3 regions of the Micromonospora sp. WMMD956 genome follow, and region 2 is predicted to be linked to each of the others. Evidence: riboswitches for the same ligand, from Rfam matches in the RefSeq annotation. Region 2 holds a riboswitch; each other region holds the start of a gene.
The links. Region 2 has a riboswitch for cyclic di-AMP ahead of O7628_RS04495 (hypothetical protein). Riboswitches for the same ligand answer to the same signal wherever they lie in the genome.
Positions count from the first base shown of each region.

Region 1: another riboswitch for cyclic di-AMP. It lies ahead of O7628_RS23430 (C39 family peptidase); the one in region 2 lies ahead of O7628_RS04495 (hypothetical protein).
Region 3: another riboswitch for cyclic di-AMP. It lies ahead of O7628_RS15440 (hypothetical protein); the one in region 2 lies ahead of O7628_RS04495 (hypothetical protein).

Region 1 covers NZ_JARUBI010000005.1:5,338,292-5,345,949, forward strand. Annotated here, with positions in the region: gene O7628_RS23415 (acyltransferase) at 1-1,097, shown strand, start outside; gene O7628_RS23420 (hypothetical protein) at 1,147-1,527, shown strand; gene O7628_RS23425 (hypothetical protein) at 1,672-2,445, shown strand; cyclic di-AMP (ydaO/yuaA leader) riboswitch at 2,893-3,035, shown strand; gene O7628_RS23430 (C39 family peptidase) at 3,256-4,131, shown strand; gene O7628_RS23435 (CDP-glycerol glycerophosphotransferase family protein) at 4,261-5,961, opposite strand; gene O7628_RS23440 (bifunctional cytidylyltransferase/SDR family oxidoreductase) at 6,004-7,503, opposite strand; gene O7628_RS23445 (ABC transporter ATP-binding protein) at 7,648-7,658, opposite strand, start outside.
Region 2 covers NZ_JARUBI010000005.1:960,417-968,074, forward strand. Annotated here, with positions in the region: gene O7628_RS04485 (AAA family ATPase) at 1-577, shown strand, start outside; gene O7628_RS04490 (cation diffusion facilitator family transporter) at 685-1,599, shown strand; cyclic di-AMP (ydaO/yuaA leader) riboswitch at 1,753-1,882, shown strand; gene O7628_RS04495 (hypothetical protein) at 1,887-2,957, shown strand; gene O7628_RS04500 (SRPBCC family protein) at 3,007-3,456, opposite strand; gene O7628_RS04505 (STAS domain-containing protein) at 3,534-3,896, opposite strand; gene O7628_RS04510 (hypothetical protein) at 4,237-4,383, shown strand; gene O7628_RS04515 (hypothetical protein) at 4,542-4,949, shown strand; gene O7628_RS04520 (cellulose binding domain-containing protein) at 5,056-7,658, opposite strand, start outside.
Region 3 covers NZ_JARUBI010000005.1:3,345,320-3,352,977, reverse strand. Annotated here, with positions in the region: gene O7628_RS15460 (DUF305 domain-containing protein) at 1-203, opposite strand, end outside; gene O7628_RS15455 (hypothetical protein) at 288-956, opposite strand; gene O7628_RS15450 (heavy metal translocating P-type ATPase) at 1,100-3,058, opposite strand; gene O7628_RS15445 (YibE/F family protein) at 3,521-4,957, shown strand; cyclic di-AMP (ydaO/yuaA leader) riboswitch at 5,124-5,254, shown strand; gene O7628_RS15440 (hypothetical protein) at 5,259-6,284, shown strand; gene O7628_RS15435 (carbonic anhydrase) at 6,345-7,085, opposite strand; partial or broken gene O7628_RS15430 (helix-turn-helix domain-containing protein) at 7,258-7,566, shown strand.

The sequences.
Region 1 (7,658 bases), 4.4 Mb from region 2:
TGCCCTCGTTGACCGGGCTGCGCTGGGTGGCCGCCCTGCTCGTCTTCGGCTACCACGTCGGCACCATGCGGATCGTCGGCCAGCCCGAGGCCAAGGCCGTCGTCGACTGGCTGTTCACGCTGGGCCTGTCCGGCGTCGAGTTCTTCTTCATCCTCAGCGGCTTCGTGCTGGTCTGGTCGGCCCGCGACGGGGACCGCCGTCGCGACTTCCTGCGCCGCCGGCTCGCCAAGATCTACCCGAACCACCTGCTGATGTGGGCGGTGGTGCTGGCGACCGGGGTGTGGGTCTTCGCCGACCCGGTCAACGTCCGCGCCGCGCTGGAGAACCTGTTCCTGGTCCAGGCGTGGGACCCGACGCCCGGCTACTTCTACAGCGTCAACTCGGTGAGCTGGTCGCTCTCCTGCGAGCTGTTCTTCTACGTCTGCCTGCCGTTCGCGCTGCCCCTGGTGCGCCGGGCGCCCGTCGGGGCGCTGTGGGCGGTGGTGGCGGCCGTGCCGCTGCTGATCGTGGCGCTCTGGCCGGGGCAGCGCCTGGTGCCGCAGGAGAGCACCTGGTGGTTCACCCAGATCTTCCCGGTCGTGCGGTCGCTGGAGTTCTGGATGGGGGTGGCCGCCGCCGAGCTGCTGCGCAGGGGGCGCTGGCGTGGGCCCGGGCTCACCGCCGCCAGCGCCATCTTCGTCGTCACCTGGGTGGTCGCCGCCCAGTGGATCCGCGCCGAGCTGTGGGCGGCGCTGCTCGCGGCGGCGTACCTGCTGGTCATCGTGGCCGCCGCCGACGCGGACGTGCGCGGCGCGCGGACGCCGTGGCGGTCCCGGCCGATGGTCTGGCTCGGCGAGGTCTCCTTCGCCTTCTATCTGGTGCACGTCTTCGTCATGATCACCGTCCTGCGGCTTGCCGACCGGCTCGGCACGGGCCTGCCGGGCTGGTGGGGCCCCCTGGCGGCGGTCGGCTTCCTGCTGGTCAACCTCGGTCTGGCCGCGCTGTTGCACCGCTGGGTCGAGATGCCGCTGACCCGCCGGCTCGGGCCCCCGCGCCGCCCCCGCCCGCCGGCCGCCGCCCACCCGCCGGTGGTGCGCCGCGCCGCGCCGAGCAGCTGACCCGCCCGCCGGCGGCGCGTCGCGCGACCGGTGGCGGTAGCGTGGACGGGTGCTTCCCGTCGCGCTGACCTGTCCCCTGTGGTGGGTCGCGCGCTGGACGGCGCGGATGCTGGCGACGCTCGCCGTCGTGGTCGCGTTCTCCCTCGGCGCCGCGGCGCTGCCGGCGGGCGCGGTGGTTCCCGGCGGCGTCGACCCCGGCCCGGCCGGCGCGGTCGCCGCCGCTTCCGCCGCCGCCGATCTTGCCGCTTCCGCCGCCGTGGTGGCGGCACCCGGATCCGCAGGGGCCGCGACCACCGCCGCCGCCACCATCGGCCCGTGGCCGTCGCCCGCCGGGGCCGGTCGCCCGCCCGCCGCCGCGTCGGCCCCGCAGCGGGTGCCGACCGGTTTCGTCCCCGCCGCCGCCGGCCCCCGCGCGCCGCCGGCCGCCTGAGCAGCACGGCGGGCCCGCCCGCCGCCGCCGACGAACCGCGCCGCCCACCCGCCTGCCGGGCCGGCCGCCCCACCCCCCCCGCCGCCCGCGCCCCGCCCGGCGGCGTGGATCCCGTTCCGCCTCCACCGTCGTGAGGTGCCGACCATGGACATCGTGCTCTACCAGTTCCTGACCGAGGTGCCGCTGGCCGCCGCCATCTGGTCCGTGCTGCTCGTGCTGGCGCTCACCGTGCTCGCGGTGCTGGTCGCCCGCCCCGAGCGGGACCACCCGCCCGCCGTCGAGGCCCCCGCCGGGCCCGCCGCCCCGCCCGCCCCGGCGGTCGCCGACCTGCGCCGGTACGCCGACGAGGTGGCGGTGGCCGCCGCCGGGGCCGCGCAGAACGCCCGCCGCCGCCGGGCCGCCTGGACGGCCGCCCAGGACGCCGCCGAGCGGGCCTGGCAGGCGTACGACGAGGCGGAGACCGCCGCGCGGCGCTTCCGCGACGCGGGGGCGCTGCCGACGCCGCACACCCCGCGCACCCCCACCGAGTACGCGGCCCGGGAACGCTGGCTGCACCACGCCGCCACGGCGGCCCACCTGCGGGGCGAGCTGTCCATCGGGCAGCTCTGCGACGTCTTCGCCTGCCGGGGCGGCTGGGACCCCCGGCGGCACCCGGTGGAGCAGGAGGTCGTCCTGGCCCGGGCCGTCCGGGACGGCAGACTGGCCCGCTACCGGGCCGCCGCCGCGCGGGAGCGGGCCGCGTGGGACGACGCCGAACTGGCCGCCGTGGCCGCCCGGGCGCTGGCCGCCGAGGCGTACGCCGCCGCCGAGCGCGTCCGCCCCGCCCCCGCGCCGGCTCCCCGCGCGGCGGTGGCCGGCCGGCTCGTCCCGGCCCTCGGCTGGCGGCCGGCCCGCTGGCGCCCGGCCCGAATCGGCTGACCCCACCCACCCCCCACCCCCCACCGCCCCGGGCCCGGTGATCAAGAAGTTTGCGTCATCGTGGAGATCAACTCTGACGCTTTTCTCTTGATCACCGGAGCGAGGGGGGAGGGGGGAGGGGGAGGGGCGGGCCTCGCTCTTTGGTAAGGCGGGCCGGGGTGGCTTCCGGGATTTGCCGTGAGCCGGGTCACGGCCGTCCGAATCCGGGCAACCGGTCCATTCGGTCCGATCTCTTGACGCAATGCGCCGACAATCGCGGCAGGTTGTCCCGTTGCAGGCCGGTGGCGTCGCCTGGGCCGATCCTCCCATTGAGGCGCGTCAGTCTCTTCTGACCGGTAAATCGACCGACGATGGGACGTTTAAGCAGTTCGGAGGGGGTTGGCAGGGCTTCCGTCGGCCAGTAGTGTCGGCCCGTCCGGTGCGGTACCCGATCGCAAGAGGCGACGCCGCGCCGACCCGCTCAATCGTGATCATCACGAACCGGGGACCCATTGCACGTCCGGGGTGAATCCGCGGGCCACGGCCTGCGGTAGGGCGATCTTCCCGCCCGAATCCGTCAGCTAACCCGGTAGGCGGTGTCGGAAGGAGTTCCATCCTCGTGCAGTTTGACCCCACCCCCCGGGTTGTTCCTCCACCACGGAGCCCGGTGCCCGCGTCCGTCGCCGTCGAGCCGGCGCACTGACCGTCGCACCCCTGCGTACGCCCGCCTGAACGGGCGTCCCCCCAGAAAGCGGACCCCACCGGCCGCGGACACGTCCGCGCCGCCGTGCGCCGACGCGCGCCCGGGCGCCCCCGCTTCCGCCCCGCCCCGTGGAGGAACACGTGAACGATCAGCTCAAGCGGCACCTGCGGCGACTCGCCACGGAACGCCCCTACCAGGTCGTCGCCGGCTCCGCCGCGGCGCTGCTGCTGGCCTCCGGCACCGGCGCGCTGCTCACCGCCGTCAACGACGACCCCGCCCCGCAGCGGACCACCAACGCCGCCGTGGCCGAGGTCGCGCCCCGCCTCGACGGCGCGGCCAGCCGCGCCCAGGCCCGGGTCGCCGCGCCGCCCGCGACCGCCGCCCCGGGCAGCGCCTCGCCGTCGCCGAGCGCCACCCCGACCACCCCGAACCCCGACCTGACCGCCAGGTCGACGCCGAAGAAGACGACGCCGAAGCCGGCGGCCCCGAAGCCGCCGTCGACCAAGGTCCTCGACTACGACTACGAGGCCCAGACCACCTACTACTACTGCGGCCCGGCGGCGGTGCGCAACGCGCTCTCCGCCACCGGGGTCGACGGCACCCAGGACGCCCTGGCCGTCCGCCTCGGCACCACCGAGATGGGCACCAACTCCGCCTACGACACCACTCGGGTGCTCAACGAGATGGTCAAGGGCGAGCCGTACCGGACCCGGCTGATCCCCGGCGGCGCCGCCACCCCGGCTGAGGCGGAGCGGCTGCGGGCCGACGTGGTGCAGGCGGTCAGCGCCGGGCGCGGCGTCGTGGTCAACATCGCCGGCGACGCCACCGACGTCGACGGCGGCTGGCACTCGTTCCCCGGCGGCCACTACATCGCCGTCGTCGGCTACCGCGACTCCGGGCGCACCGTGCGGATCGCCGACTCGGCGGACCCGGCCGTCCCGGCGTACTGGATCAGCACCGCCGCGCTGGCCCACTGGGCGGCGACGCGGGGCTACTCGGCCTGACAGCACCCTCCCCCCGCCGGCCCCGGCTCTCTTCGCAAGAGAGCCGGGGCCGGTGCCCGTCTGCCCGCCGAAGCCTCGGCTTCTGCCACAAGCGCGCAGGAACCGTCCAGGAGCCGACGGGCGGGACGATCAGGCGGTGGGGGAGGGGGTCATCGCGTCGGCGGCGCGCGGGGCCGGCGGGTTCCAGCCCGGCTCCAGCTCCCGGCGGGCCGCCGCCAGGAACGCCTCGGCGTACGACTCGACCGGGAAGTCGCCCAGGTAGTGCGCCCGGGTGCCCCAGCGGGCCGCCGCCTTCGGGTCGGTGTCCAGCAGCAGGCCGAGCACCTCGTCGAGGTTGCCCGCGTCGCGCCGCAGCACGTAGCCCGAGCCGGCCAGCGGGAACCGCTCGACGAACCGGTCGCCGTCGCCGGCCATGTCGGTCACCGCGTACGGCTTGCCGGAGTAGAGGTAGTCGGAGATGACCCCGGAGACGTCCGAGACGAGGGCGTCGGAGCGGTTGACGCAGTCGACCAGGGACAGCTCGCGGCTGGCCGCCGCGCCGAAGACGTGCTGCCGACCGGTGCGGGCCCGGTCCGCCGCCAGCAGCTCCGTGAGCCGGGCGAGCTGCCGCGCCGACGCCGGGTTCTGCCCCGTGTACGGGTGGGCGCGCAGGATCACCGTCGCGCCCCGGGCCAGCAGCCCCCGCACGATCGTCTCGCCCACCGGCAGCGAGCAGTAGTTGGCGTCGGCGTGGTGCCCCGTCCAGGTCGGGGTGTAGAGCACCGTCGGATTCGCCAGGCCGGTGGCCGGCGCGCGGCGTACCTCGATCGACTCGACCTGGGGGCGGCCGACCACGACGAACTTCTCCGCCGGGATGTCCACCCCGGCGCGGGCGTACCGGTCGATCGCGGCCCGCCCGGCGACGAAGTTGCGGTCGAACAGCGCCGTGACCGGGTTGGCGCTCGGGGCCTTGTCGCTGTCGCCGTGGTGGATCTGCACGTGGGTGAGCTGCGAGAACCGGATGCAGTGGCTGTTCTTCGCCCCGTGGTTGACGTAGAACGCCACCTTCAGGCCCGGCACCAGCGCCTCGTCCATCGCCTTCAGCGTCGGGCAGTAGACCACCGGGGCGCTGGTGGCCGCCGCGATGGGGGCGAGGAACTCCGGCTCCCGCACCATCACGAAGAACGGCCGGCCGATCCGCTCCAGGTAGGGCAGCCACATGGTGACCTGGTATTCCGACCCGGGCGGGGCGGAGAAGTGCAGCAGGAACTCCGGCCGGTGCGCCCGCAGCGCCCGGGCCGCCGCCGAGCCGCCCGCCCCGGGCCGGAACCGCCGCTTCGCCAGGTCCGCCGCGACCGCACCGGCCCCCGCGCCGACGGCGAGGGCCGCCAGCAGGGCCACCCAGGCCGGCAGCGCCAGGGCGGCGGCCAGCGCCACCACGGCGAGCAGCGCCAGCAGGGCGTCGCCCAGCCGGGCCGCGACCAGCGGGGTCCACGACCGCACCGGCAGGTTCGCCGCCCGGATCTCCAGGTCGCCGGCCTGCCGCAGCGGCCCCACCAGCAGCGCCAGCCCCAGCAGCACCAGGGCCGTCGCCGCCAGCGCCGGGTCGAAGCCGGCGTCGAGCCGCCGCGCGTAGCCGACGAGGATGGCGGCGGCGAGCAGCACCGCCTCGGCGGTGCTGTCGGCGGCCGGGCGGACCCGGCGCTCCCAGCCGGCGGCGGCGAGGGCCGCCACCGCGAGCGCCAGGCCCCAGCCGGTCGCCCCGGTCAGGGCGAGGGTGAGGAATGCCAGCACCGCCAGGCCGGTGGCCGCCACCCGGGCGGCCAGCTTCCTGACCAGGTCACCACGCATGTCGCTTCGCTTCCTTCGCCCGTCGCGGTGGCCGTCGACCCGTCAGCCGGCCGTGGCCGGGGCGGACGCCCGGCTGGCCTGGGCGGGCACGCTCGCGGCGGGCAGCTCGCCCGGCGCCCGGCGTACGTCGATGACCTGCCCGGTCAGCTCGGAGATCAGCACGTCCAGCGACGACTGGGCGACGGTCTCGGCGGCCAGCAGCGTGTGCTCCGGCTCCTCGCCGAACGCCTTGGTGCGCATCGGCGTGGCGGTGCGCTCCGGGTTGATGCAGTTGACCCGCACGCCGAACTCGGCCCACTCGTCGGACAGCGCCTGGGTGAGGTTGACCAGGGCGGCCTTGGTGGCCGAGTAGAGCGCGTAGCGGGCGCGGCCCCGGGTGTACGAGCTGGAGGTGTAGAGCAGCAGCTGACCCTTGGTCTGCTGGAGGTACGGCAGCGACTGCCGGGCGATGGTGACCGGGCCGACGAAGTTGACGTGCAGGACCCGGTCCATGGTCTCCTGGTCCATCTCGGCCAGCTCGCCCTTCTCCAGGATGCCGGCGGTGACGACCACGTGGTCGATCCGGCCGGTGGCCTCGAAGGCGGTCTTCAGCGCGGCCTCGACGTCCTCGGCGCGCTCCACGTGGGTGCCGGTGGTGGAGCGGCTGAACGGGAAGACCTGCGCGCCGTGGCGGCGGGCCAGCTCGGTCAGCTCGTGGCCGATGCCGTAGCTGCCCCCGAACACGACGATCGTGCGGCCGGCCAGCTCCTCGGTGTAGTCCCGGGCGGTCAGCCGGGGGGCCTGCGCGGCGGCGAGCTGGAACAGCTTGTCCGCCAGGTGCACGTCGACCGGGTGGGTGACCTTGATGTTCTCGTCCGAGCCGTCGATCACCTTGATCGGGGTGCCCGGCAGGTAGCGCAGCACGACGCCGCAGTCGTCGGTGGCGGCGAAGTCGGGGTCGCCGGCGGCGATCCGGTACGCCTCGCGGATCGTGCCGGACCGGAACGCCTGCGGGGTCTGCCCCCGGCGCAGCGTGGAGCGCACCGGGATGTCGGTGATGCAGTCGTCGTCGTCGACCTGGATGATCGTGTCGGCCGACGGGATCGCCACGTCGACCGCCGAGTAGGTCCAGAGCGCGTTGACGCACTCCCGGACGATCCGGCCGCTGAGCAGCGGGCGCACCGCGTCGTGGAAGAGGATGTTGACGTCGCCCTCGCCGACCGCGTCGAGCGCGATGCGGGTGGTGGCGTTGCGCGTGTCGCCGCCGGCGATGACCTTGCTGACCTTGCGGAAGCCGGCCTTGTCGACGATCCGCTGGGCGTCGGGGACGTGCCCGTCGGCCATCAGCACGATGATCTCGTCGATCTCGGGGGCCGCCTCGAAGACCGCCAGGGTGTGCTCGATGATCGGCTTGCCGGCGATCTTCAGCAGCTGCTTGGGGATGCCGAGGCCGAGCCGGGTCCCGGTCCCGCCCGCCAGCACCACCGCCACCGTCCGCGAGGGCCGCCACGGCGCCGGGGTCTCCGGTGTGGCGTCCGGGCCAGTGGTGTGGTCCTGCGTCATTGCCGATCCTCACTCTCACGGTTTGCGAACAGGGGGTGACGGCCGCACGGCGGCCGGGTGAACCATAACGCAACCACCGCGCCGCCCCCCAGGGACGACGCGGTGGGGAAGACACCCGCACGACACCGTACGGAAGCCGCAACCTTACTTCTTGT
Region 2 (7,658 bases):
GATGATCGGTCGGCGCGGCCGGCTGGCGTCCTGGACGGTGGTGGGCGACCCGGCGCAGACCGCGTGGACGGGGGACCCGCAGGAGCTGACCCGGGCGCGGGACGCGGCGCTGGGCCGGCGGCGGCGGCACGAGTTCGAGCTGACCACCAACTACCGCAACTCGGCGGAGATCTTCGCGGTGGCGGCGGCGGAGATCCGCCGGCTCTACCCGGACCTGGCGCTGCCCCGGGCGGTGCGGTCGACCGGCGTGGCCCCGGTCGAGCTGACCGTGCCGGCGGCCGGGCTGGCGGCGGCGACCGTCGCGGCGGTCGGCGAGCTGCTCGGCGAGGTGGAGGGCACGGTCGGGGTGATCACGCCGGTGCCGCGCCGCGACGAGGTCGCGGGCTGGCTGGCGGGCCGGGCCGCGCCGCGCCTGCAGGTGGTGACCAGCCTCCAGGCCAAGGGCATGGAGTACGACGGGGTGGTGCTGGTCGCCCCGGGCGAGATCCGGGCCGATCCGGGCTCGGGCGTGCGGACGCTGTACGTGGCGCTGTCCCGGGCGACCCAGCGCCTCGTCACGATCGACCCGACGGGCTGACCGCCCGCCCCGGCCGTTCCCGGGCCGGACCGCTGTCGATCACTTGCACATATTGCGATGTGAGCATAGATTGGGCCGGGCGGGGATCACGGACGGAGGGCGCGGGCGTGGGCGCAGGGCATGACCACCACCACGGGGCGGCGAACGTGGCGGACCGCCACTCGGGGCGGCTCTGGGCGGCGTTCGCGCTGCTCGCCGCGCTGATGATCGTCGAGGCGGCGACCGCGCTCGGCACCGGCTCGCTGGCGCTGCTCTCCGACGCCGGGCACATGTTCACCGACGTGCTCGGCATCGGCATGGCGCTCGCCGCGATCACCGCCACCCGCCGGGCCACCGCCGACCCGCAGCGCACCTTCGGGCTCTACCGGCTGGAGGTGCTCGCCGCGCTCGGCAACGCCCTGCTGCTCAGCGGCGTCGCCGTCTACGTCCTCGTCGAGGCCGTCCGCCGTTTCGGCGACCCGCCCGAGGTGACCACCGGCCCGATGCTCGTGGTGGCGGTGCTGGGCCTGCTCGCCAACGTCGCCGCGTTCGCCCTGCTGCGCAGCGGGGCGAAGGAGAGCATCAACATGCGCGGGGCGTACCTGGAGGTGCTGGGCGACCTGCTCGGGTCGGTCGGCGTGATCGGCGCGGCGGTGCTGATCATGGCGACCGGCTGGTGGTGGGCGGACCCGGCGGTGGCCGTCGCGATCGGCGTGTTCATCCTGCCCCGCACCTGGCGGCTCGGGCGGGCCGCGGTGCGCATCCTGGTGCAGGCCGCGCCGGAGCACCTCCAGGTGACCGCCGTGCACGACCGGCTGGCCGCCGTGCCCGGCGTGGTCGAGGTGCACGACCTGCACGTCTGGACGCTGACCTCCGGCATGGAGGTCGCCTCGGCCCACCTGACCATGGCGCCCGGCGCGGAGGTCGGCGCGGTGCTGACCGCCGCCCGCACCGCCCTGCACGAGGACTTCCACATCGAGCACGCCACGTTGCAGGTCGAGCCCGGAGCGGCCCGCGACGGCTGCGGCCCGGCCGGCTGGTGAGACGGGAATCCAGCAATTTTTGCGACATTCGCGGCCGAATAGCCGACTTGACAGGTTTCATCCGCGTACCCTCCGTCACGGAGGCAGCGCTGGCCCCATCTGCACCGGTAGGCTCAGCCCCGGCCACCGCCGGGCGGCGCCCTCCGGCGCCTGTGGTGGCCGCCGCCTAATCGCCCGTGGGCGAGCCGGGGAACCATGTGTGTGGGGTGCATCCGCTCCAGCGGTAGGGATCTTCCGTCCCGAACCCGTCAGCTAACCCGGTCGGCGGCTGACGGAAGGACACGCACATGCCAGTAGTGGCACCTGTAGGAAGGATCGCCGCCCGGGTGGCGGCGGCGCTGGCGCTGACGCTCGCCGTCGGCCTCGGGGTCGCGCCGGTGACGCCGGCCGGGGCCGCGCCGCCGGTCGGCCTGCTCGCCGCGCCCGGTGACGACGAGGAGGGCGGCACGCCCGCCCTGCGCGCCCAGCTCGAGGCGGCCAGCAAGGGCTACCTGGAGGCCAAGACCGCCCTCGACCGCTCGGTGAAGCGGCAGCAGCAGCTCGGCGGCCAGCTCAAGACGGTCGAGGCCGAGCTGGTCACCCGGGGCGCCAAGGTCGGCGAGATCGCCGGGGTGGCGTACAAGAAGGGCCGGCTCACCGCCGCCTCGGTGCTGCTCGACAGCAGCTCCCCCGAGGGGTTCCTCGACCGGGCCGCCGCGCTCGACACGATCGCCGCGAACGAGGACCGCGCGCTGCGCGAGCTGCTGACCACCCGGGACGAGGCGACGAAGACCCGGCAGGCCCTCGACGGCGAGATCCGCGAGCAGCGCAAGCAGGTCGCGCTGATGGGCAAGCGCAAGGAGCAGGCCGAGCGGGCCCTCACCGTGGCCAACGACAAGGCCAGCAGCAGCAGCGGCGGGTCCAGCCCGGGCGGCACCTCCAGCGCGAACGCCACCCCCGCGAAGCGCAACTCCGACGGCTCCTGGCCGGCGGAGTCGTGCAGCGTCAACGACCCCACCCCGGCCAACGGCTGCATCACCCCGCGCACCCTGCACGCGCTCAACCAGGCCAAGGCCGCCGGCTTCACCCGGTACGTCTCCTGCTACCGGCCCGGCGGCTCCGGCGAGCACCCGAAGGGCCGGGCCTGCGACTTCGCCGCGCAGAAGGGCGGCTTCGGCGGCGTGGCCAGCGGCGGGGACCGCACCTACGGCAACAACCTGGCGGCGTACTTCGTGCGCAACGCCGACCGGCTCGCCGTGCTCTACGTGATCTGGTTCAAGCAAATCTGGCTGCCCAGCAGCGGCTGGAAGGCGTACAGCGGCGGAAACGGGGACCCGTCCAGCGACCACACCAACCACGTGCACCTGTCGGTGATCTGAGCCACCGCGCCACGGCGGCCCTCCCCCACCGGGGGCGGGTCGCCGGGCGCTACGCCGCCCGGCCGAGCACCTCGCCGAGCCGGCGGGCCAGCCCGAGGTGCGCCGAGCGGGCCTGCCGGAAGGCGTACGCGAACAGCGGCGTCGGCGCGGCCAGGGTGATCTCCACGTCGACGCGGAGGAGGCCGTCCGGCTCGTCGCGCAGCCGGGTGTGGTTACGCACCGTCGTGGCCGGCCGCTGCCGGGCCACCGTGACGATCTCGTCGTCGGTCACCGTCAGCACGTCCGCGTGGTATGTCACCCCGAAGCGCACCGGCCCGGCGGCGAGCTGGTCGGTGATCGCGTAGCTGGCCAGGGCGCCCGGCCGGGGCGGCAGCCGGCGCACCCGCGTGATCAACGGATGCAGCTCGGTCTGCCGGGCGGGGTCACTGAGCAGCGCCACCGCCTCCGCCCGCGGGCAGCGGGCCTGGACCGAGTACTGGAAGCTCTCGCGCCGGGGCATCCGTCGATCGTCCCCCACCCGGGGGCGTGGGGGAAGGGCCGAACGCCCCGGCACGTGGACCTGCGCCGGCGGCCGCGTCAGGCGCCCGGCAGCACCTCGGGGGTGGCCGTGCCCGCGAGGTAGGGCTCCGGGGCGCCGAAGAGGCCGAGCAGGCCGGTCACCCAGAGCTGCCGGTGCACGAACCGGCTCGGCTCGGTGACGACCAGCTTCACCCCGCTGACCTCGGCGGTCTGGAAGCCGGCCACCATCGCGCTGATGCCGACGGAGTCGATGAAGGTGACGAGACGCATGTTCAGCTCGATGCGGGCGGGCCGCCCCTTGGTGAGCACCTCGGCGATGGCTTCACGCACCTCGTACGCGGTGTCGACGTCGATCTCACCGCGCGGGGCGATTTCGATGACACCACCGGAAAGAACCGACTTCACGATCGACAGGCTCACGCGAGCACCTCCACTCGCCCGTTGACGGGCGCCTCATCAGTACGCGGGCCGCGACCGAGAGTATTCCTCCGATGGCCTCGGTCGCCACCCCTCGGGATGAGCAATTCGTGGATCAGGGCAAAACACGCTGCCCTTATCCGGACTTTTCAGATCCTGTTTGCCGGACGACCGGCCCGGGGCCGGTGTCGCCGACCCAGGGTAGCGGTCTCCCCTGACCTTTGCGCGCACCCCGCACCCCGGGCGTGTGACCACCTTCCGTCACCGGCCGGACCCGCCGCCGTTGCCCGCCCCGCCTAGCATCGGCGGCGTCCACACCCGCAGCACGGAAGGAACCACCCCCATGATCCGGAGACTGGCCGGCCTGGCCGGCGTCGGCGCGCTGCTCGCACTCATGCTGGCCTGCGGCTTCGGCGGCGCCGGGGACGACGACGATGACGATGACGACGACGACTTCGCCCGGGGCGCGGCGGTGGTGTCCGTACGCTGAGGGCACGGCCGACGCGCCGGGGTTTGCGGCGGCGTCGGGCGGGGCACTGCCCCGGTGGGCGGACCGCGCCGGGACAGTGCCCGGCGCGTCGGCCGCCCACCGGTCCCACGCCGCAGTCCGAAGTGGCCGCAAGCTTCGGCACCCGAGGAGGTAGCACGATGTTCGGAACCAACCTGCTGGAGCGCCGCAGCAAGCCGGAGCGGATCGCGGACCAGGCCTGGCAGCACCTGGCCTCCGCCGTCGTCTCCGCCGGGGACAGCGTGCGCGACACCGCCCGCTCCGCCCGGCGCAGCGGCTCGGGCCTCGCCGACGACGCGGGCGACCTGGTCGGCTCCGCGGCCGACGAGGCGCGCCGCCGGGCGGTGCGGGCCTTCGACGCGCTCGCCGGTCGCCGGCCCGCCCTGCCCTGGGCGCTGCTGGTCGGGGCCGCCCTGGCCGGGGCGGCGATCGGCTGGGCCGCCGGTTCGGCGGCGCGGGCCGCCGGGCGGCGGGGCGAGCGCGACGTCGAGGAGATCGAGTTCGTCGACGTCGACCGGCCCAACTCCCCGGTCGGCCTGGACGGCTGAGCCGCCCGGCGAATACCCGAGCCCCTTCGAGACATGCACCGGGCCGGCCTCCGTGCGGGGAGGCCGGCCCGGCGTCTCGGGACCGCGCGGGGCGGTCAGTGTGCGGTCAGTTGGCCGTGCAGGTCAGGATCGCCGGGGTCGAGTTGGCCCCGGTCCCGCTGGCGACGAAGCCGAAGGTGGTGCTGCCGCCGACCGGCAGCGCCCCGTTCCAGCCCGCGTCCCGCACCACGACCTGCGCCCCGGTCTGGGTGTAGGTGCCGCCCCAGAGCTGGGTGATCTGCTGGCCGCCGGGGAAGTTCCAGACCACTCCCCAGAAGCTCTTCGGCGAGCCGCTGTTGTTCTTCACGGTCACCTCGCCCTGGAAGCCACCGGACCAGGAGGTCGTCACCTTGTACGTCGCCGAGCAGGCCCCGGCCGGAACGGGCGTGCCCGTCGGGGTCGCCGGAGGCGTCGTGACCGGAGGCGTGGTGGCCGGGGGCGTGGTGGCCGGCGGGGTCGTCGCGGGCGGGGTGGTCGCCGGCGGGGTCGTGACCGGGGGCGTCGTCGCCGGCGGGGTGGTCGCCCCGCCGAGCCGGTCGGCGACGATGATGCCCCGCCCGTTGGTGCCCAGGTAGGCCCGCCCGTAGACGCGCGGGTCGCCGGTCAGGGCCTCGCCCGCGTTGCCGTACTGGTGCTTGTCGTCGTTGATCCGGACCCAGGCCGCGCCGGTGTTGTCCGACCGGAACAGGCCGGCCTGCCCGTCGACGGTGCCGAAGACGAACAGCGCCGGGTACGTCTGCCCGGGGGCCGCCTTGCCGAAGCCCACGTTCACCGCCGACGACACGCCGGCCTGCTTGGCGAAGGTGGCCCCGGAGTCGGTCGAGCGCCACAGCCCGCCCTCGCCGGCCAGCCAGATGTCGCCCTCCTTGCCGGGGACGGCCTTGAACTTCACGTTTCCGGTGCTCGGCAGCCCGGTGGCCGCCGACGCGGTGAAGCTCGCCCCGCCGTTGGTGCTGACGTAGAACCTGCCGCCGGAGAAGCCGTAGAACTTGTTCTTGTTGACCCGGTCGGACTCGACGACGGCGTTGGCCGGGATCCCGGTCGCCGCGGTCCACGAGTTGCCGAAGCCCACCGAGCGGACGACCTGCTGGCCGGCGTCGCCCGGCGACCAGACGAACTGGCTGCCGTCGGCGGACGCGGCGACGGTGCCGCCGTTGTTGATCCCGCCCGGCTCGCTGCCCTGGAACCAGTTGGCCCCGCCGTCGGTGGAGAACGCGACGTGGCTGTCGTTGGGGCGGTCGGCGTCGGTGAAGTTGCCGGCCCGCACCATCGTCGCCGGGTTGGCCTCGGCGTAGTCGATGCTGGTGGTGCTGGTGAAGACCGGCTGGCTGAAGATCTTCGCCGGCACCGCGTCGAGGTCGGTGTGCCGGAAGCCGCCGAGGTCGCCGAGCGCGCTGACCAGCGGGGCCCCGGTGGGCGGGCTGATCAGGTCGAGCACGGCGGTCTCCTCCAGGCCCTTGACCATCGGCTTGATGGTGAGCTGGCCGCCGGTGTCCCACTTGGTCAGGTCGGTGCTGCCGTAGATGGTCGCGCCGGTGCCGTACATGAACCGGTTGGAGTCGTGCGGGTCGATCTCGACCGACTCGTTCATCCAGCCCAGCTTCGGCGTCTCCTCCGGCGGGGCCGGGTTGGTGCCGAAGGTCAGCCACGGCACCGAGGAGATGTCCATGGTGTACTTCTTGCTGCGGTCCGGGTAGCTGGTGAACTCCCAGATCCGGGACCAGGTCGCGCCCCCGTCGGTGCTGCGCCAGAAGATCGCGTCCGGCCACCAGGAGATCTGGGTGGCCACCATCAGGGTGTTCGGCTTCTGCCGGTCGATGGTCAGGCCGGAGTAGCCGAAGTACGCGTCGGAGCTGGACGACGGGATCGGGCTGATCTGCGTCCACGCGCCGGTGGCCCGGTTGAACTTCCACACGTCGCCCTTGGCCCCGTCGTACGGGCCGCCGGTGTCGCTGGTGGCGATGTAGAGGTAGCCGCCCACCGGGTCCACGACGCCCTTGTGGGCGAGGTAGCCGGTCGGCTGGCCGGGGATCCGCTCCCAGGTGGCGCCGCCGTTGGTGCTGCGGTAGACCGGGTTGGCCTTGTCGGCCACGCCGACGTAGATCGTCTGGGTGGCGTTGCCGGCCGTGCCCGTGCTCTTGTCGAACGACACCCAGGTCAGGCCCTGGTTCTGGCTCTGGTAGCCGGTGGTGTCGTTCGGGTCGGCCTTGTAGTTGCCGACGTTGGGGAAGTTGGCGACCTTGGCCCAGGTCGCGCCGTAGTCGGTGCTGCGCCAGAGGCCGTTGCCGCCCTCGGCGCCGTAGTAGATCGTGCTGTTCTTGTTCGGGTCGACGGCGAGGCGCTCACCCATGCCCCGGCCGGGCATGTTGCCGCCGTTCTTGAACGGCAGCTCGGTGGCCTGCCAGGTCGCGCCCTTGTCCGACGAGCGCAGGATCGCGCCGTTGTTCGGGTCCCAGTCGTTGGTGTACATGCCGACGGCGGCGTACACCCGGTTGGTCTGCACCGGGTCGGTGGCGACGCTGACCACGCCGTTGTAGCCCCACTTGTCCGCGCCGACCCAGTCCAGCAGCGGCGTCCAGGACTGGCTGGCCTGCTCCCAGCGGTACAGGCCGCCGATGTCGGTGCGGGCGTAGATCAGGTTCTTCTCGGTGGGGTTGAAGACGACGCCGG
Region 3 (7,658 bases), 2.4 Mb from region 2:
CCGCGCGTCGGAGTCCCGGCGGCAGTGGCACCAGCCGTGGTGGTGCCGGCCGTGGTCGTGCCGGCGGTGGTCGTGCCGGCGGCGGCCGGCTCGTCGTGGCTGGGCGAGCCGTGCTCGGTGGAGCCGCAGGCGGCCAGGCCGAGGACGGCGGTCAGGGCCACGCCGGCAAGGGCGACGCGGCGCGCGAACATACGAGTAGTCATGGTGGATCCTTCGGTCTCGGTCACGTACGTGGGCAGGACGGAGACACGGGTCACCGGCGGAGCCGGGCACCGCGCCGGGGCGTCCTACGTACGCGACACCGAGACCTCGGCAAGCCGAAGGCCGAGCGGGCGGGGTGGCGGGGCGCGCGGTCCGGCGGGCCCGCCATCGGGCCGCCTGCCGGGCGGACCGGCCGCCCGGGCCCCGGTCAGCAGGAGCACGGCGACGAGCAGGGCCGCCCCGAGCGCGCCGAGCACCGCCAGGCAGGCGCTCCACCCGGACGGCCCGTCGGCGCGACCACCGTCCGGCAGCAGCCGGGCGGACGCGCACCCACCAGCCGGACAGCCGGCGCGGGCACCCAGGGCGACGACGGCGACCACTCCACCGACGCGGACGGCCACTCCACCGACGGGGACGGCCACTCCATCGGCGAACGCCCGGAGCGCGTCCGCGCCCCCGGCAAGCGCCACGGGAACAGCCGCGCCGCCGGCGAGCGGCACAGGGACAACCGCGCCGCCGGCGAGCGCCACAGGGACACCCATTCCGTCGGCGAGCGCCACGGCCCCACCCGCGCCGTCGGCGAGCGCCGCCGGGGCCGGGTGGGCGTTGCGCGGGGTGGCCCCGTCGTGGCCGGAGTGGGTGCCGCCGGAGTGCGCGCCGTGGCCGAGGGTGTGCATGGCGGCGAGGCCGATCAGGGTGCAGAGCAGCAGCGCCAGGCGGCCCCACCGCCCGCCCGCCACCGCCCTCGTCCGCACACCACCACGCTAGAGCCTCGGCTGAGGTCGACCCACGCCGCCTCGCGGATGCGGGCGCGGAAGGTGACCCGGCACCACGAGCCGGGCCTGTGCCCGGCACTCCACTCACCAACACTCGTTGAGGCCCTCACCCCTGCCCGGCATCAGCAGGGGGTGAGGCGGACCCGGCGGAGCAGTTGGGCGTTCAGCGCCACCACGATCGTGGAGGCCGACATCAGGATCGCCCCGACCGCCGGGCTCAGCGCCACCCCCGCCCAGGCCAGCACCCCGGCGGCCAGCGGCAGGGCCACCACGTTGTAGCCGGCCGCCCAGGCCAGGTTCTGCACCATCTTGCGGTAGGAGGCCCGGGAGAGCCGGGCGACCGCCGCCACCCCGCGCGGGTCGGACGAGGCGAGCACCATCCCGGCGGACTCGATCGCCACGTCCGTGCCGGCCCCGATGGCGATGCCCACGTCGGCGCGGGCCAGCGCCGGGGCGTCGTTGACCCCGTCGCCGACCATCGCCACCGTCAGCCCGCGTCGTTGCAGCTCGGTCACCTTTCCGTCCTTGTCGGCCGGCAGCACCTCCGCGAAGACCTCGTCGACCCCGGGACGGAAGCCGAGGTCGGCGGCGACCGTATCGGCCACCGCCCGGGCATCCCCGGTGATCATCGCGATGGTCCGGATGCCCTGGGCGCGTAGCTCATCGATCGCCTCGCGGGCCTCGGGGCGTACTTCGTCGGCGAGGGCAAGCACGCCCAGCACCGTGCCGGGGAGGCGGACGAGGTGCAGCACGGCGGCCCCCCGCCCCGCCCAGCCGGCGGTGGCCTGCTCCAGCTCGGCGGGAAGGCCCGCGCCCAACTCGCGCAGCAGCGCAGGCCCGCCCACCGCGTATTCCGTGCCGTCGATCGTGGCCCGCACCCCACGGCCCGGCAGGGCGCGGAAGCCGGTGGCGTCCGGGTGCCCGCCGCGCTGCTCGGCGGCGGCGACGATCGCGCGGGCCAGCGGGTGCTCGCTGTCCGCCTCGACGCCGGCGGCCAGCCGCAGCAGCTCGTCCTCGCTGGTGCCCTCGGCGGCCGCGACGCCGGTCACGGCGTGTTCGCCCCGGGTCAGGGTGCCGGTCTTGTCGAACAGCACCACGTCGACGGTGCGCATCCGCTCCAGCGCGAGACGGTCCTTCACCAGGATGCCGGAGCGTGCCGCCACCGCCGTGGACAGCGCGATGACCAGCGGGATCGCGAGCCCCAGCGCGTGCGGGCAGGCGATGACCAGCACCGTGACGGTCCGCACGACGGCCTCGTCGGGGTCGCCCAGGGCGGACCAGACCACAACCGTCAGCACGGCGGTGGCGGTCGCGACGTAGAACAGCCAGGCCGCGAAGCGGTCGGCGAGCACCTGGGCCCGGCCGCTGGAGCGCTGGGCCTCGGCGACCATGCGCTGGATGCCGGCGAGGGTGGTCTCCTCTCCGGTGGCCTGCACCTCGACCCGGATCGCCGAGTCCGTGGCCACCGTGCCCGCCACCACCCGGTCGCCGGCCGACCGGTCGACCGGGCGGGACTCGCCCGTGATCATGGATTCGTCCAGCTCGGCGGCCCCGCCGACGACCCGGCCGTCGGCCGGCACCCGACCGCCGGGCCGGACCAGCAGCACGTCGCCGACGCGCAGCGCGGCCACGGGGACCCGCTCGGTGCCGCCGTCGGGCCCGACCCGCTCCGCGTCGTCGGGCAGCAGCGCGGCCAGCGCCGCGAGGGCGCCCCGGGCCTGGCCGATCGCCTTCATCTCCTGCCAGTGCCCGAGCAGCATGATGGTGACCAGCGCCGCCAGCTCCCACCAGAAGTCCAGGTCGAACGCGCCGGCGCTGGTGGCCAGCGACGCGGCGTACGCCACGCTGATCGCCATCGCGATGAGCAGCATCATGCCCGGTGCCCGGTCGCGCAGCTCCCGGACCGCGCCGACCAGGAACGGCCACCCGCCCCACCAGAAGACCGCCGAGCCGAGCACCGGGCCGACCAGGGCCCGGCCGGGGAACTCCAGCGAGTAGCCGAACCAGTCCATCACCATGTGGCTGGTGACGACGATCGGCAGGGTCAACGCGAGGCAGACCCAGAACCGGCGGCGGAACATCTCCGGGTCGTGCCCGGCGTGCTTGTCGTGCCCGCCGTGCCCGGCGTGGTGGTCGCGCTCGGCATGGATGGCGTGCCCGACCTGGGTGGGGTGCCCGGTGCGATCGGCGTGCGCGTCGTGGGCCATGTCTCCAACATGCCCTGCCGCCCGTCGATCCGGCGGCATGTCGGCCATGTGGCGGTATCACGGCGGCCGGAACACCGCCATGTCGCCGACATGGTGTCGGTCGACCTGCGTTCGCAGGTGAGGGTGGCTACGATTCCGGGCGGTGGGACGCGGGATGCCGCTCCGGACGGCCGGCGGAGCGGTAGACCGGGGCCGACGGAGAGGGAGACCAGGGGCCGGAGGAACGGAAGGCCGGGCGGCGGGAGCCGGGCGTCCGGCGCCGACCGATCGCCCGCCACGCTGAACCGTCCGGGCCGCCGGGCCGTATCCCGCGCTGACACCGTTTGGAGATCGTCGATGGGCGCCGACCACAACCGACCCGCCCCGCCCACCCCGCCGGGGGTGCGGCGGGTCCTCGTCGCGACCGTGGTGCCCCTCTTCGTGATCACCGTGATCGCGGCGGTCGTCCTGTGGCCCCGCGCCGGCGGCCCGGAGGTCGACGGCGGTTCGCCGGTGCCCCGCTACCACGGCACGGTGACCCGGGTGGTCACCGAGGAGTGCCCGCCGCAGCCCGAGACGCCGGAGGGCGGCGGGCCGGGCGTCGCGGACGGCCCGTGCGGCACCGTGACCGTCCGGGTGGAGCAGGGGCCGGACGCCGGGCGGCAGGTCGAGACGCCGGTCCCGACCGGCCCGGGCGCGCCCACCGTCGCCGTCGACGACCGGATCGTGCTGGTGAAACTCACCGATCCGGCGGACCCGACCGCGAGCGCCTACAACATCGCCGAGCACCAGCGTGGCGCCCCGCTGATCTGGCTGGCGGTGGTGTTCGCGCTGGCGATCGTCGCGTTCGGCCGCTGGCGGGGGGTGGCCGCCCTCGCCGGGCTCGCCGCCACCTTCGCCATCCTGCTGACCTTCGTGCTGCCCGGCATCGGCGCGGGCGGGTCGCCGCTGCCGATCGCCGTCGTCGGCTCCGCGCTGATCATGTTCGTGGTGCTGTACCTCACCCACGGGGTCACCGCGCAGACGTCGGTGGCCGTCCTCGGCACCCTCGGCAGCCTGGTGCTCACCGGCCTGCTGGGCACGCTGGCCACGGCCGCCACCCACCTCACCGGGTACGGCAGCGAGGACGCGACCACCCTGTCGATGTTCCGGGGCGACGTGGACCTGCACGGCCTGCTCCTGGCCGGCATCATCATCGGGTCGCTCGGGGTGCTCGACGACGTCACCGTGACCCAGGCGGCCACCGTCACCGAGCTGGCGCACGCCAACCCGGGGCTGTCCCGGTTGCAGCTCTACCGGGCGGCCACCCGCGTCGGCCGGGCGCACATCGCCTCCACGGTCAACACGATCGTGCTGGCGTACGCGGGCGCGTCGCTGCCGCTGCTGCTCCTGCTCACCGCCGACTCCCGCCCCGTGACCGAGATCCTGACCAGCGAGTTCCTCGCCCAGGAGATCGTCCGCAGCGCGGTCGCCACGCTGGGTCTGATCGCCGCCGTGCCGCTCACCACCGGGCTGGCCGCCGTGGTCACGGCGGCAGGGCGCACGGCAGCGGGTCCCACGACGGCGGGACCCACGGCGGGGCACGGGGCCGCGCCCCGGACCCGCCAGGCGGGCGGCGGGGACGTGCCGGCGGCGCGTACCCACGGGGGCGGGCGGCGGACCGCGGACCGCGATCTCGCGCTGGAGGCGCTCGGCGGCGGCCGGGCGGCCGAGGGATTCCCCGACGACCACGCCCCCACCCACCCCCCGGCCGGACGGCCGCACCGAGAAGGAGGCACGGAGACCGCATGGTGACACTGCGCAGCGTGACCGGCGGCGGCATCCGCCCTGAGAAGCGCATCACTGATTACCGACGGCGATTACGAAATGACGCTTTTAGTCGGCATCCGGACGTAGCTCCCCGCATGTGCTCTCGGGTAACCTCGCTGCCGGTCACCGCCGAAGGCGCGAAGCGGCGCCTGCGGTGCCGCCGCCCAATCGCCGCGAGGCGAGCCGGGGAACCAGGTGCCCGGGGTGAATCCGCGCGAGCGGTAGGGGCCGCTTCCGCCCCGAACCCGTCAGCTAACCCGGTCGGCGGTCGATGGAAGGGAACACTGTGACGGCACCCCTGCACCGCTGGTTGACACCCGTGGTGGCCGTGCTCGCTGCCCTGGCGGTCGTCGCCGGGCCGGCCGCCCCGGCGCTCGCCCTGCCCGCCGCTGCCCCCCAGCCCTCGGGGCACGAGGAGGACGACGAGCCCCAGCTCATCACCGACGTGATCGAGGCGACGAACCGGGACTACGTCCAGGCCAAGTCGAAGCTCGAAAAGTCCAAGAAGCGCCAGGCCCAGCTCGCCGACGAGGTGCGGAAGGCCCAGGAGGAGCTGGACGCGCTCGCGCCGCAGGTCGGCGAGATGGCCGCGCAGTCGTACCGGACCGGGCGGGTCGGTGCGATGGCGATGCTGCTGGAGAGCAACAGCCCGGACTCGTTTGTCAAGCGCGCCTCCGCCCTCGACGAGCTGAACATGGTCAACGCCAACAAGCTGGCCGAGGTCAGCGCGGCGAAGAACCGCGCCGAGCAGGCCAAGCTCGCGCTCGACGCCGAGGTGCGCGAGCAGCAGAAGCAGGCGTCGGTCATGGCGAAGAAGAAGCACGACGCCGAGAAGGCGCTCGCGCTGGTCGGCGGCAAGGGCTTCACCGGCGGCCTGGTCAACGCCACGTCCCCGGTCGCGCGGATCGCGCCGGGCCGGACGTCGGACGGCACCTGGCGGCCGGAGTCGTGCAGCGAGAACGACCCCACCACCTCCGGCTGCGTGACGCCCCGCACGCTGCACGCCTACAAGGAGGTCAAGCGGGCCGGCTTCAACCGGTTCGTGGGCTGCTACCGGCCGGGCGGGCCGTGGGAGCACCCCAAGGGTCGGGCCTGCGACTGGTCGCTCCAGAACAGCGGCTTCTCCCCCTGGCACAACAACGACACCCGGATGTACGGCAACAACCTCGCCGCGTTCCTCATCCGCAACGCCGACCGGCTCGGCATCTACTACGTCATCTGGAACCGGCAGATCTGGTTCCCGGCGAACGGCTGGAGTTCCTACAGCGGACCGTCCAACCACACCGACCACGTGCACATGTCGCTGCTCTGACGCGGCGCGCCGCGCACGACGAGAGGGGCCGTCCCGCTACGGGGCGGCCCCTCTCGCGTCTCAGGCGGCGGCGGCCGCCGGGGTGGGGTCCGTGGCCATGGCGGCCGGCACGGCGGCCACCGTCCGCACCCCGCCGGCACTGAGCCGGTACGACATCCCGACTACCGCGCACCGGCCCGCGTCGACCTCGGCGGCCAGCACGGGCGACCGGTCGAGCATCGCCTCGACCGTGCACGCGATGTGGATGTCGACGATCTCGTCGATGCTCTCGACGCCCCGCTCGGCGGCCCGGTGCAGGCTGGGCACCACGGCGTCGACCACGGCCCGCAGGTTTCCGGCGGGCTCGCTGCCGGTGCCGGTCGCCGCCTTGGCCGCCTGCACCGCCCCGCAGGAGTCGTGGCCGAGCACCACCACCAGGGGGGTGCCCAGCACGGTCACGGCGTACTCGACGCTGCCCAGCACCTCGGGGCCGACGGTGTGCCCGGCGGTGCGCACCACGAAGAGGTCACCCAGGCCGCGGTCGAAGATGATCTCGGCGGCGAGGCGGGAGTCGGAGCAGCCGACGATCACCGCGAACGGGTTCTGGCCGTCGGCGACGGCCGCCCGGTGACCGGCGTCCTGGTTGGGGTGGCGCGGCGTCCCGGTGACGAAGCGGTGGTTGCCGGCGTGCAGCTCGGCGAGGGCCCGGGCCGGGGTGCAGCGAGCACCCGGGGTGCCCGGTTCGCCCGGTCGCCCGACGGACGTGCGGGGATCGAGCTGCCCGGAGCCCGCCTGAGCCATCGACATGCTGGACTGCTCCATGCCCCATCACCTCGTCATTCACGCGCACGACCAGTTCCCCCACGGTCACACGCAGCAAAAGGCACGTCAAGCGTTACGTGATACACATTTCCTGCGTTGGGAAGGGGTTGCGCAGGCCCGCGCCTCGGTCCGCGCAGGCCCAGGAGCGTGGGCGTCGTCGCCGAGCCCTAACATGTCGGACATGGCGACGACAGCAGGCGGGAACGGGAGCACCCGGAACTGGACGTTCCTCACCAACCACGGTCACGTCCTGCTCGCCATCGCCCGCAACCCGACCGCCCGGCTGCGGGACGTCGCGGACGAGGTGGGCGTGACCGAGCGTGCGGCCCAGGCGATCGTGGCCGACCTGGAGGCCGGCGGCTACCTGCGGCGGACCCGGGTCGGCCGGCGCAACGAATACACGGTCAACCCCAGCGGCCACTTCCGCCACCCGGCCGAGGCGGACCGCCAGGTCGGCGACCTGCTCGCCCTCTTCACCACCGAGCAGGCCGAACGGCGCACCCCGGACCAGGCCGAACGACAGGCCCCGGACCAGGCCGAACGGCGCACCCCGGACCAAGCCGGGCGGCAGGC